2 regions of the Burkholderia sp. AU30198 genome follow, and region 2 is predicted to be linked to the other one. Evidence: riboswitches for the same ligand, from Rfam matches in the RefSeq annotation. Region 2 holds a riboswitch; the other holds the start of a gene.
What was found. A riboswitch is a leader RNA that binds a small molecule or an ion and turns the genes downstream of it on or off. The one in region 2 is predicted to bind thiamine pyrophosphate.
Positions count from the first base shown of each region.

Region 1 (4,416 bases), on a different contig from region 2:
GCGACAGGCTTTCCTTCAGGTGCGACGTGCCCATCACGCGCTTGAATTCGCGCAGACGGTTGACGGTGGCGCGCCATTCGACGAGGGTCGAGTAGCTGTTGATGAACCACGAGAACGAATCGCTGACGGTGCCGAACGCGGACGAGATCTGCATCAGCACGCCGAACGAGAACGCACCCGCGAAATAGCGCGGCGCGGCGACGACGAGCGGGAAGATGATCGCGATCTGCCCGTAGAAGCTCAGCACGAACGTGAGCCGCTTCGTGTACTTCATCACGCGCCACCAGTTGTCGCGGATGCGCGCGAAGAGGTTTTGCGCGTTACCGGTCTCGGTCTTCTCGCCGTCGTAGAACGCGATCTGCTCGGCGTTCTCGCGCACGCGGATCAGCCCGAAGCGGAAGTCGGCCTCGACGCGCTGCTGCTGGTAGTTGATCGACACGAGCGGATGGCCGACCTTCTGGATGATCAGCGAGCCGACCACCGCGTACAGCGCGGCCGCCCACACCATGTAGCCGGGGATCGCGATCGGCGTCGCGCCGAGCGAAATCGTCAGCGCGCCGGCGAGCGACCACAAAATCGTGATGAACGACACGAGCGTGACGACCGTCGACAGCAGGTCGAGCGACAGCGCGAGGGTGGTCGTCGCGAACGACTGGAGGTCGTCGGTGATCCGCTGGTCGGGGTTGTCGGCGAGACGGTCACGCTCGATCCGGTAGAACGCGCGATCGCCGAGCCACTGGCCGAGAAAGCGGTCGGTGAGCCACTGGCGCCAGCGGAAGCCGAGCATCTGCCGCAGGTAGCGGCCGTACACGGCGAGGATGATGAACGCGAATGCGAGCGCGGAGAACTGCATCAGCAGGTTCGGGAAGTCGTGGACGTCCTTCGACTGCAGCGCGTTGTAGAACTCCGCGTTCCACTTGTTCAGCCGGACGTTGATCCAGACCACGCAGAGGTTGATCGCGATGATCGCGACCAGCAGGCCCCATGCGATTTTCCATTCGGACGATACCCAGTAGGGCTTGACGAGGCTCCATGCGGATACCGGACGCTCGTCCTGCGGCGCGTCGGAGGCGGAGCGGACGGGATCGATCGATTGGGTCATGTGCTTCCTGATGAGTAGCCGGCGCGCGGGCCGGGCGAAGCCGGGCGCGCGCCGCGATACGGCATGCCGGGACGCGGCGCCGACTGACGGCGGGCGTCCGGATGGTCGCCCGCGCGTCTTAAACGGCACTTAAGGCCGGCGGTGACGCGGCAACCGGCCGCTCGCGCGGCCGGCCTGCGGGCATTGTGCCAGAGCGGCGCGGCACGACGGCGAATTTGCCGCAAGGGGGACAGTTTGCGGCGCTTTCCGCTTTTATGGTCTAATGGCCGACGACGAAACAGGGGTGCTTTGTGGCGCGGCCGGCAGATGTTCCGGGCAGCGCGATGAGGCTGAGAAAAACCCTTTGCACCCGATCCGGGTAATACCGGCGAGGGAAGTTTCTGAACCCGCCGGGTCGCGCTGGCTGCCATCCCACATGGTCAGCGCCCTTGTCCCGCCCGGCCGGCCTTTGCTGCCGGTTTCGTCCTTTTGGGTACGCGCTTTGCGCGTTACGGAAGGAATGATGACCGCACAATCTTCAGTCTTTTGCATGGTTCCCGGCCCGATGTCGCGTGTGTTTGCACACGGCGGCGCGTGCGCATTCGCATCGACGTTCGTCGTGCGCGCTTGCGCGGAGGGTGCGCGATGAACGTCCGGGATTCCCGACCCGATTTCGCGGTGCTCGGCGGCGGCCTCGTCGGCCGCCTGATCGCATGGCGGCTCGCCGGCGACGGGCATCGTGTCGCGCTTTACGAGCGCGGCGGCTCGGACGGCGAGCAGTCGGCCGCGTGGATCGCGGCTGCGATGCTCGCGCCGCTCGCGGAAGCGGCGAGCGCGGAGCTGCTGATCACCGAGCTCGGCGCCGCGTCGCTCGCACGCTGGCCGCAGTGGCTCGCGGAACTGCCCGAACCCGTCTTCTTCCAGCATCACGGCACGCTCGTCGTCTGGCATCACGCGGATCGCGCGGAGGCGCCGTTGTTCGAGCGGCGCGTGCGCGCGAACGCGCCGGCCGACCTGTTCGACCGCGGTTTCGTGACGCTCGCCGGTGCGCAGGTCGATGCGGCCGAGCCGGTGCTCGCGGGCCGCTTCGCACGCGGCCTGCTGCTGCCGAACGAAGGCCAGCTCGACAATCGCCAGGCGCTGCGCGCGCTCGCGGCGGGCCTCGCCGAGCGCGGCGTCGATCTGCACTGGCACGTCACGATCGACGATGCGAACCTGCCCGCCGCGCATTTCACGATCGATTGCCGCGGGCTCGGCGCGAAACCCGCGCTGCCCGCGTTGCGCGGCATCCGCGGCGAAGTCGCACGCGTGCGCGCGCCCGGCATCGGGCTCACCCGGCCCGTGCGGCTGCTGCATCCGCGCTACCCGCTGTACATCGCGCCGAAGCAGGACGATCTCTATGTGATCGGCGCGACCGAGGTGGAGGGCGAGGACATGTCGCCCGTCAGCGTGCGCTCCGCGCTCGAACTGCTGAGCGCGGCGTTCTCCGTGCATCCGGCATTCGGCGAGGCGCGCATCCTCGAACTCAATGCGCAGTGCCGGCCGACGCTGCCCGATCATCGCCCGGCGGTGATCTGGGACGGCGCGTCGACGCTCGCCGTCAACGGCCTGTACCGGCACGGCTTCATGATCGCGCCGGAAGTCGCGCACGCGGCGGTCGCGGTCGCCGAAGCCGCGCTCGGCGGCACGTTCGGCGATGCCGACGCGTTCGCCGTGTGGCGCGACGCGCAGCGCTGGCCGACGCTCCTTCATCACCGCAACGACGCGCGCCAGCTGGCCTGACGCGCACCGCTGACCGAATTCGACGAAGCCTCATGGATATCCAGATCAACCAACAGACCCTGACGTTGCCCGACGGCGCAACGGTGTCCGACGCGCTCGCCGCGTACGGCGCGCGTCCGCCGTACGCGGTCGCGCTGAACGGCAACTTCGTCGCGCGCACGCAGCACGCGGCGCGCGCACTCGCGGCGGGCGACAAGCTCGACGTCGTGCACCCCGTCGCGGGCGGCTGAGCGCCGCCGGATCGTCCCCGCTCTTCCAGGAAAACGACATGACGTCCCCCACCTCCGCCGACGCGTTGACGCTGTACGGCGAAACATTCGCAAGCCGCGTGCTGATCGGCACGTCGCGCTATCCGTCGCTGCAGTCGCTGTCCGATTCGATCGCCGCGTCGAGTCCCGGGATGGTGACGGTCGCGCTGCGCCGCCAGATGACGGGCGGTACGGCCGAAGCCGGCTTCTTCGACCTGCTCAAGCGCCACGCGGTGCCGCTGCTGCCGAACACGGCCGGCTGCCAGACCGTCGCCGAAGCCGTGACGACCGCGCACATGGCGCGCGAGGTGTTCGGCACCGACTGGATCAAGCTCGAACTGATCGGCGACGACTACACGTTGCAGCCCGACCCGGTCGGCCTGATCGAAGCAGCCGCGCAACTGGTCAAGGACGGTTTCAAGGTGCTGCCGTACTGCACCGAGGATCTGGTGATCGGCCGGCGCCTGCTCGACGTCGGCTGCGAGGCGCTGATGCCGTGGGGCGCACCGATCGGCACGGGCAAGGGCGTCGTGAACCCGTACGGCCTGCGCGTGCTGCGCGAGCGGCTGCCCGACGTGCCGCTGATCGTCGACGCGGGGCTCGGCGTGCCGTCGCATGCGTGCCAGGTGATGGAGTGGGGCTTCGACGGCGTGTTGCTGAACACCGCCGTGTCGCAGGCCACGCACCCCGAGATCATGGCGCGCGCGTTTGCGCAGGGTGTCGAGGCCGGCCGTGCCGCGTACCTCGCCGGGCCGATGGATGCGCGCGAGACCGCGCATGCGAGCACGCCGGTCGTCGGGATGCCGTTCTGGCACCAGGACGGAGGTGGCGCATGAGTGCGCGTTTCGCGGATGCATTCTGGCCGCCGGCGGACGAACTGGCCGAAGCGGCCGAACGGATTCGCGCCCGGCTCGGCGACTGGCCGGGCGGCGCCGCGCCATGGCGGCTCTGCGTTGCGGTGCCCGACGCGCCGGCCGACGGCGATGTGCTGATCGTATCGGCCGGCGACCGCGCCGCGCAGGCGCGCGCGTCGGCCGCTTCGCGGCCCGCGGCGGCACCGGGCGCGATTGCGATCGAATTCGGCGAGCAGGGCGCGGTGTTGCACACGGCGGGCGCGCGCTACGCGCTCGACGCCGCGCATCCGCTCGCGGACGACTGGATCGCCGCGCTCGCCGCGTTTCTCGACTGCGGCTTTGCGCCGGTCGATGCGCTGGTGCTGGCGCTGGCGTGGCGCGACGGCGACGAAACGCGCGCCGCCGATGCGTGGCCGGTCGACGCCGCGCGGTTCCCGCGTGTCGCCGGGCT
Region 1 is NZ_JAIZSA010000019.1:134,662-139,077, reverse strand. It holds gene LGN19_RS32340 (ABC transporter ATP-binding protein/permease) at 1-1,102, opposite strand, end outside; TPP riboswitch at 1,372-1,495, shown strand; gene LGN19_RS32335 (FAD-dependent oxidoreductase) at 1,727-2,863, shown strand; gene thiS (sulfur carrier protein ThiS) at 2,896-3,093, shown strand; gene LGN19_RS32325 (thiazole synthase) at 3,132-3,947, shown strand; gene thiE (thiamine phosphate synthase) at 3,944-4,416, shown strand, end outside.
Region 1: it holds a riboswitch for thiamine pyrophosphate, as region 2 does, so the genes downstream of both, LGN19_RS32335 (FAD-dependent oxidoreductase) here and thiC (phosphomethylpyrimidine synthase ThiC) in region 2, are expected to answer to the same signal.

Region 2 (4,416 bases):
GCCGCGCCGGCGACGCCGCCGACACCTGCACCGATTGCCGTGTCGCGCTGGCGCCTCGTCATCGAGTCACAGGCCGACAGGCTGGCCACGGTCGCGACGAGCAGCGCGCATACCCCAATACGCCGTATCGAATTCATGATCGTTGTCCTTGCGGTTGTGAACGGAGGACACGCGACCGGCCGGCGGCCGCGCATGAACCCAATCTACGCGCCGCCCTGTGGCGCTGCTGTAAGGACTTGTTAAGGCTCGCGCGGTTTCGTAATGAATTGTTTCCGGTGGTTTACCCGTGTACCGGCAGGCACGCGACATGCGTAAAAAAGCCCGCTCGAAAGCGGGCTTCGTGCATCGCGAGGGGGCCGGCGGGGATCGCCGGACCGCCGCTTGCGCTTATTGACGGTGATAGATCTCGGCGCCGGTCTTGACGAACTCGACCGCCTTCACTTCCATCCCCTTCTTCAGTGCTTCGGTTTCCGACACGCCCTGCTGCGCCGCGAACTCGCGCACGTCCTGCGTGATCTTCATCGAGCAGAAGTGCGGGCCGCACATCGAGCAGAAGTGCGCGACCTTTGCCGAATCCTTCGGCAGCGTTTCGTCGTGGAATTCGCGCGCCTTGTCCGGATCGAGGCCGATGTTGAACTGGTCTTCCCAGCGGAACTCGAAGCGCGCCTTCGACAGCGCGTTGTCGCGCACCTGCGCGCCCGGGTGACCCTTGGCGAGGTCGGCCGCGTGCGCGGCGAGCTTGTACGTGATGATGCCTTCCTTCACGTCGTCCTTGTTCGGCAGCCCGAGGTGCTCCTTCGGCGTCACGTAGCACAGCATCGCGGTGCCGAACCAGCCGATCATCGCGGCGCCGATGCCGGACGTGATGTGGTCGTAGCCCGGTGCGATGTCGGTGGTCAGCGGCCCGAGCGTGTAGAACGGTGCTTCCTTGCACCAGTCGAGCTGGAGATCCATGTTCTCCTTGATCAGCTGCATCGGCACGTGGCCGGGGCCTTCGATCATCACCTGCACGTCGTGCTTCCATGCGATCTGCGTGAGTTCGCCGAGCGTCTTCAGCTCGCCGAGCTGCGCTTCGTCGTTCGCGTCGTAGATCGAGCCGGGACGCAGGCCGTCGCCGAGCGAGAAGCTCACGTCGTACGCCTTCATGATCTCGCAGATCTCTTCGAAGTGTTCGTACAGGAAGCTTTCCTTGTGATGCGCGAGGCACCACTTCGCCATGATCGAGCCGCCGCGCGACACGATGCCGGTCATCCGGTTCGCGGTGAGCGGCACGTACTGCAGGCGCACGCCCGCGTGGATCGTGAAGTAGTCGACGCCTTGCTCGGCCTGTTCGATCAGCGTGTCGCGGAAGATTTCCCAGGTCAGGTCTTCAGCCTTGCCGTTGACCTTTTCCAGCGCCTGGTAGATCGGCACCGTGCCGATCGGCACCGGGCTGTTGCGGATGATCCACTCGCGCGTTTCATGGATGTGCTTGCCGGTCGACAGGTCCATCACCGTGTCGCCGCCCCAGCGGATCGCCCACGTCATCTTGTCGACTTCCTCGCCGATCGACGACGTGACGGCCGAGTTGCCGATGTTCGCGTTGATCTTCACGAGGAAGTTGCGGCCGATGATCATCGGCTCGGATTCCGGGTGGTTGATGTTCGCGGGGATGATCGCGCGGCCGCACGCCACTTCCGAGCGCACGAATTCCGGCGTGATCTCGGCCGGCGCGTTCGCGCCGAATGCCGCTGCGCCGAACGCCTGGCCCGGGTGCTGGCGGCCCATCATCGCGGCGAGCTTCGCGCCGTTCGGGCCGCTCGCCTTCAGGCTCTCGAGGTACTCGGCACGGCGCTGGTTCTCGCGGATCGCGATGTATTCCATTTCCGGCGTGATGATGCCCTGGCGCGCATAGTGCATCTGCGTGACGTTCTTGCCGGCCTGGGCGCGGCGCGGGTTGCGGTGCAGGCCCGGGAACCGCAGGTCGGCGGTGGCCGGGTCGGCCGCGCGCTCGAGGCCGTACTGGCTCGACAGGCCGCCGAGCACTTCGGTGTCGCCGCGTGCTTCGATCCAGCCCTGACGCAGTGCAGCCAGGCCCGCGCGGATGTCGATCTTCGCGTCCGGATCGGTGTAAGGGCCCGACGTGTCGTACACGTAGATCGGCGGATTCTTTTCGCCGCCGAAGCCGGTCGGCGTGTCGGCCTGCGTGATTTCACGCATCGGCACGCGGATGTCGGGCTGTGAGCCGGTGACATAAACCTTGCGGGAATTCGGCAGCGGGGCGACGGCCGCAGCATCGACATGAGCGTCGGCGGACAGAAACTTCGGATTGGCGTTCATGCAATCTCCTGTGTGAGCGCCGGACAGGCGCTTCGGCGCTTGCCCGGAGCCCTTGACGTATGTGGGGCTCGAGCTAAGCAGGAGACGAGGCTTGGTGAGGCGGCGGATTTCGTCAGAAGGATGGCGGCGAAATCCGTACGCTTCCCTGCGCTGGCATTATCCAGATCAGGTTCAAAGGGTATTTCTCACCCGCAATGCCGATTGTTTGACCGGACGCATTGCAGGACCCCCGCGTTAGCAGCGCACACGATACACTGGCTTGGCGGCGGTTTCAACCGGGAGAGGATCGGCAGCCCCGGTGCGGCCGCAGCATGGCGGGCGGTACGGTGGCCCGTCGAAATGGCAGCGCGCGTCGTCGCCGCATGGCCTCCCGGCTCGGCCGGCAACGGCGAAGCGGTGCAACATGACGCGCTTTCGCGCAACCTCAAAAAAAAATTTTCGCAGCGGCTGTCATTTCCCGCGACGTCGTCCGTCTATTCGGCTCCTTAAACCCATGTTTTGGAGAGATGTCATGAAAAAAGTACTGATTGCCGCTTGCGTCGCCGCTTTCGCCACGATCGCCACGGGCGCGTATGCGCAGAACGACGCGATGTCGCAGCCAGGTTCGTCGATGTCGAAGGACGCGATGGGCCACGATGCGATGGCCAAGGATGCGATGGGCCATGACGCGATGAAGAAGGACGGCATGAAGAAGCATGCGATGAAGAAAGACGCGATGAAGAAGGACGGGATGTCGCACGACGAGATGGGCAAGTCGTCGGGCGACAAGATGACGCCGTCGTACTGACGGAGGCGGACGCGGCGCGGCCGGCGCGTGCGTCGCACGGCGGCCGCCCGCCCGCATCGCGTTTCGTCGACCCATTCCGGGAGACTTCATCATGCAAACCGTTCCCGCCACCGGCCGCGCGGCCGCCACGCCGCCCGCGCGCCCGATCCATCCGCTGTGGGTGCGCGTGAGCCACTGGCTCAACGCGCTCGCGGCGATCCTGATGGTGCTGTCCGGCTGGCGCATCTACGACGCGTCGCCGATCTATCCGCCATTCGTGTTTCCGCATGGCATCACGCTGGGCGGCTGGCTCGGCGGCGCGCTGCAATGGCATTTCGCGGCGATGTGGCTGCTCGTCTTCAACGGGCTGTTCTACCTGACGATGTCGATCGCGACCGGGCGCCTCGCCCGCAAGATGCTGCCCGTCACGCCGGCGTCCGTGTGGCGCGACGTGCGCGCGGCGTTGAGCGGCCGGCTCGCGCATGACGATTTGAGCGTCTACAACGCGGTGCAGCGCGCCGCGTACCTGGTCGCGATCGTCGATCTGATCGTGCTGGTGCTGTCCGGGCTGACGATCTGGAAATCCGTGCAATTCCCGCTGCTGCGCGAACTGTTCGGCGGTTACGACAACGCGCGCGTCGTGCATTTCTGGGCGATGTCGCTGCTCGTCGGGTTCGTCGTCGTGCACGTCGCGATGGCGCTGCTGGTGCCGCGTTCGCTGCTCGCGATGCTGCGCGGGCGCTGACCGTCAACTTCGCGTGAAGGAAATCATCATGTCGCAATCCGAAGACAAGCGCGACGGTTCGCGCTGGACGCTCGACCGGAAGTCGCTCGAACTCGACGTGCGCCGCGAGCTCGAGATGCCGTCGCGGCGGCTGTTCAACCGGCGCATCCTGACGCTCGGCGGCCTGACGATGCTGACCGGCTGCACGCTGCAGGACGACGCGTCGGTCAACACGTTCCTCGAGAGGGTGTCGCGCATGAACGACCGCGTGCAGGCGTGGCTGTTCAGCGGCGAGCGGCTCGCGCCGACCTACACCGAAGCCGATATCACGCGACCGTTCCCGTTCAATGCGTACTACGGCATCGACGACGTGCCGCACGTCGATGCGTCGACGTATCGGCTCGTGCTGTCCGGCCGCGTGACGGGCAAGCGCGTGTGGACACTCGACGAACTGTATGCGCTGCCGCACGCGGAACAGATCACGCGGCATATCTGCGTGGAAGGGTGGAGCGCGATCGGCCGCTGGGGCGGCACGCCGTTCGGCGCGTTTCTCGCGCGGGCGGGCGCCGATACGAAGGCGAAGTACGTCGGCTTCAAGTGCGCGGAC
Region 2 is NZ_JAIZSA010000006.1:324,478-328,893, reverse strand. It holds gene LGN19_RS16400 (glycine zipper 2TM domain-containing protein) at 1-137, opposite strand, end outside; gene thiC (phosphomethylpyrimidine synthase ThiC) at 388-2,319, opposite strand; TPP riboswitch at 2,444-2,560, opposite strand; gene LGN19_RS16390 (pentapeptide MXKDX repeat protein) at 2,831-3,106, shown strand; gene LGN19_RS16385 (cytochrome b/b6 domain-containing protein) at 3,198-3,830, shown strand; gene LGN19_RS16380 (molybdopterin-dependent oxidoreductase) at 3,859-4,416, shown strand, end outside.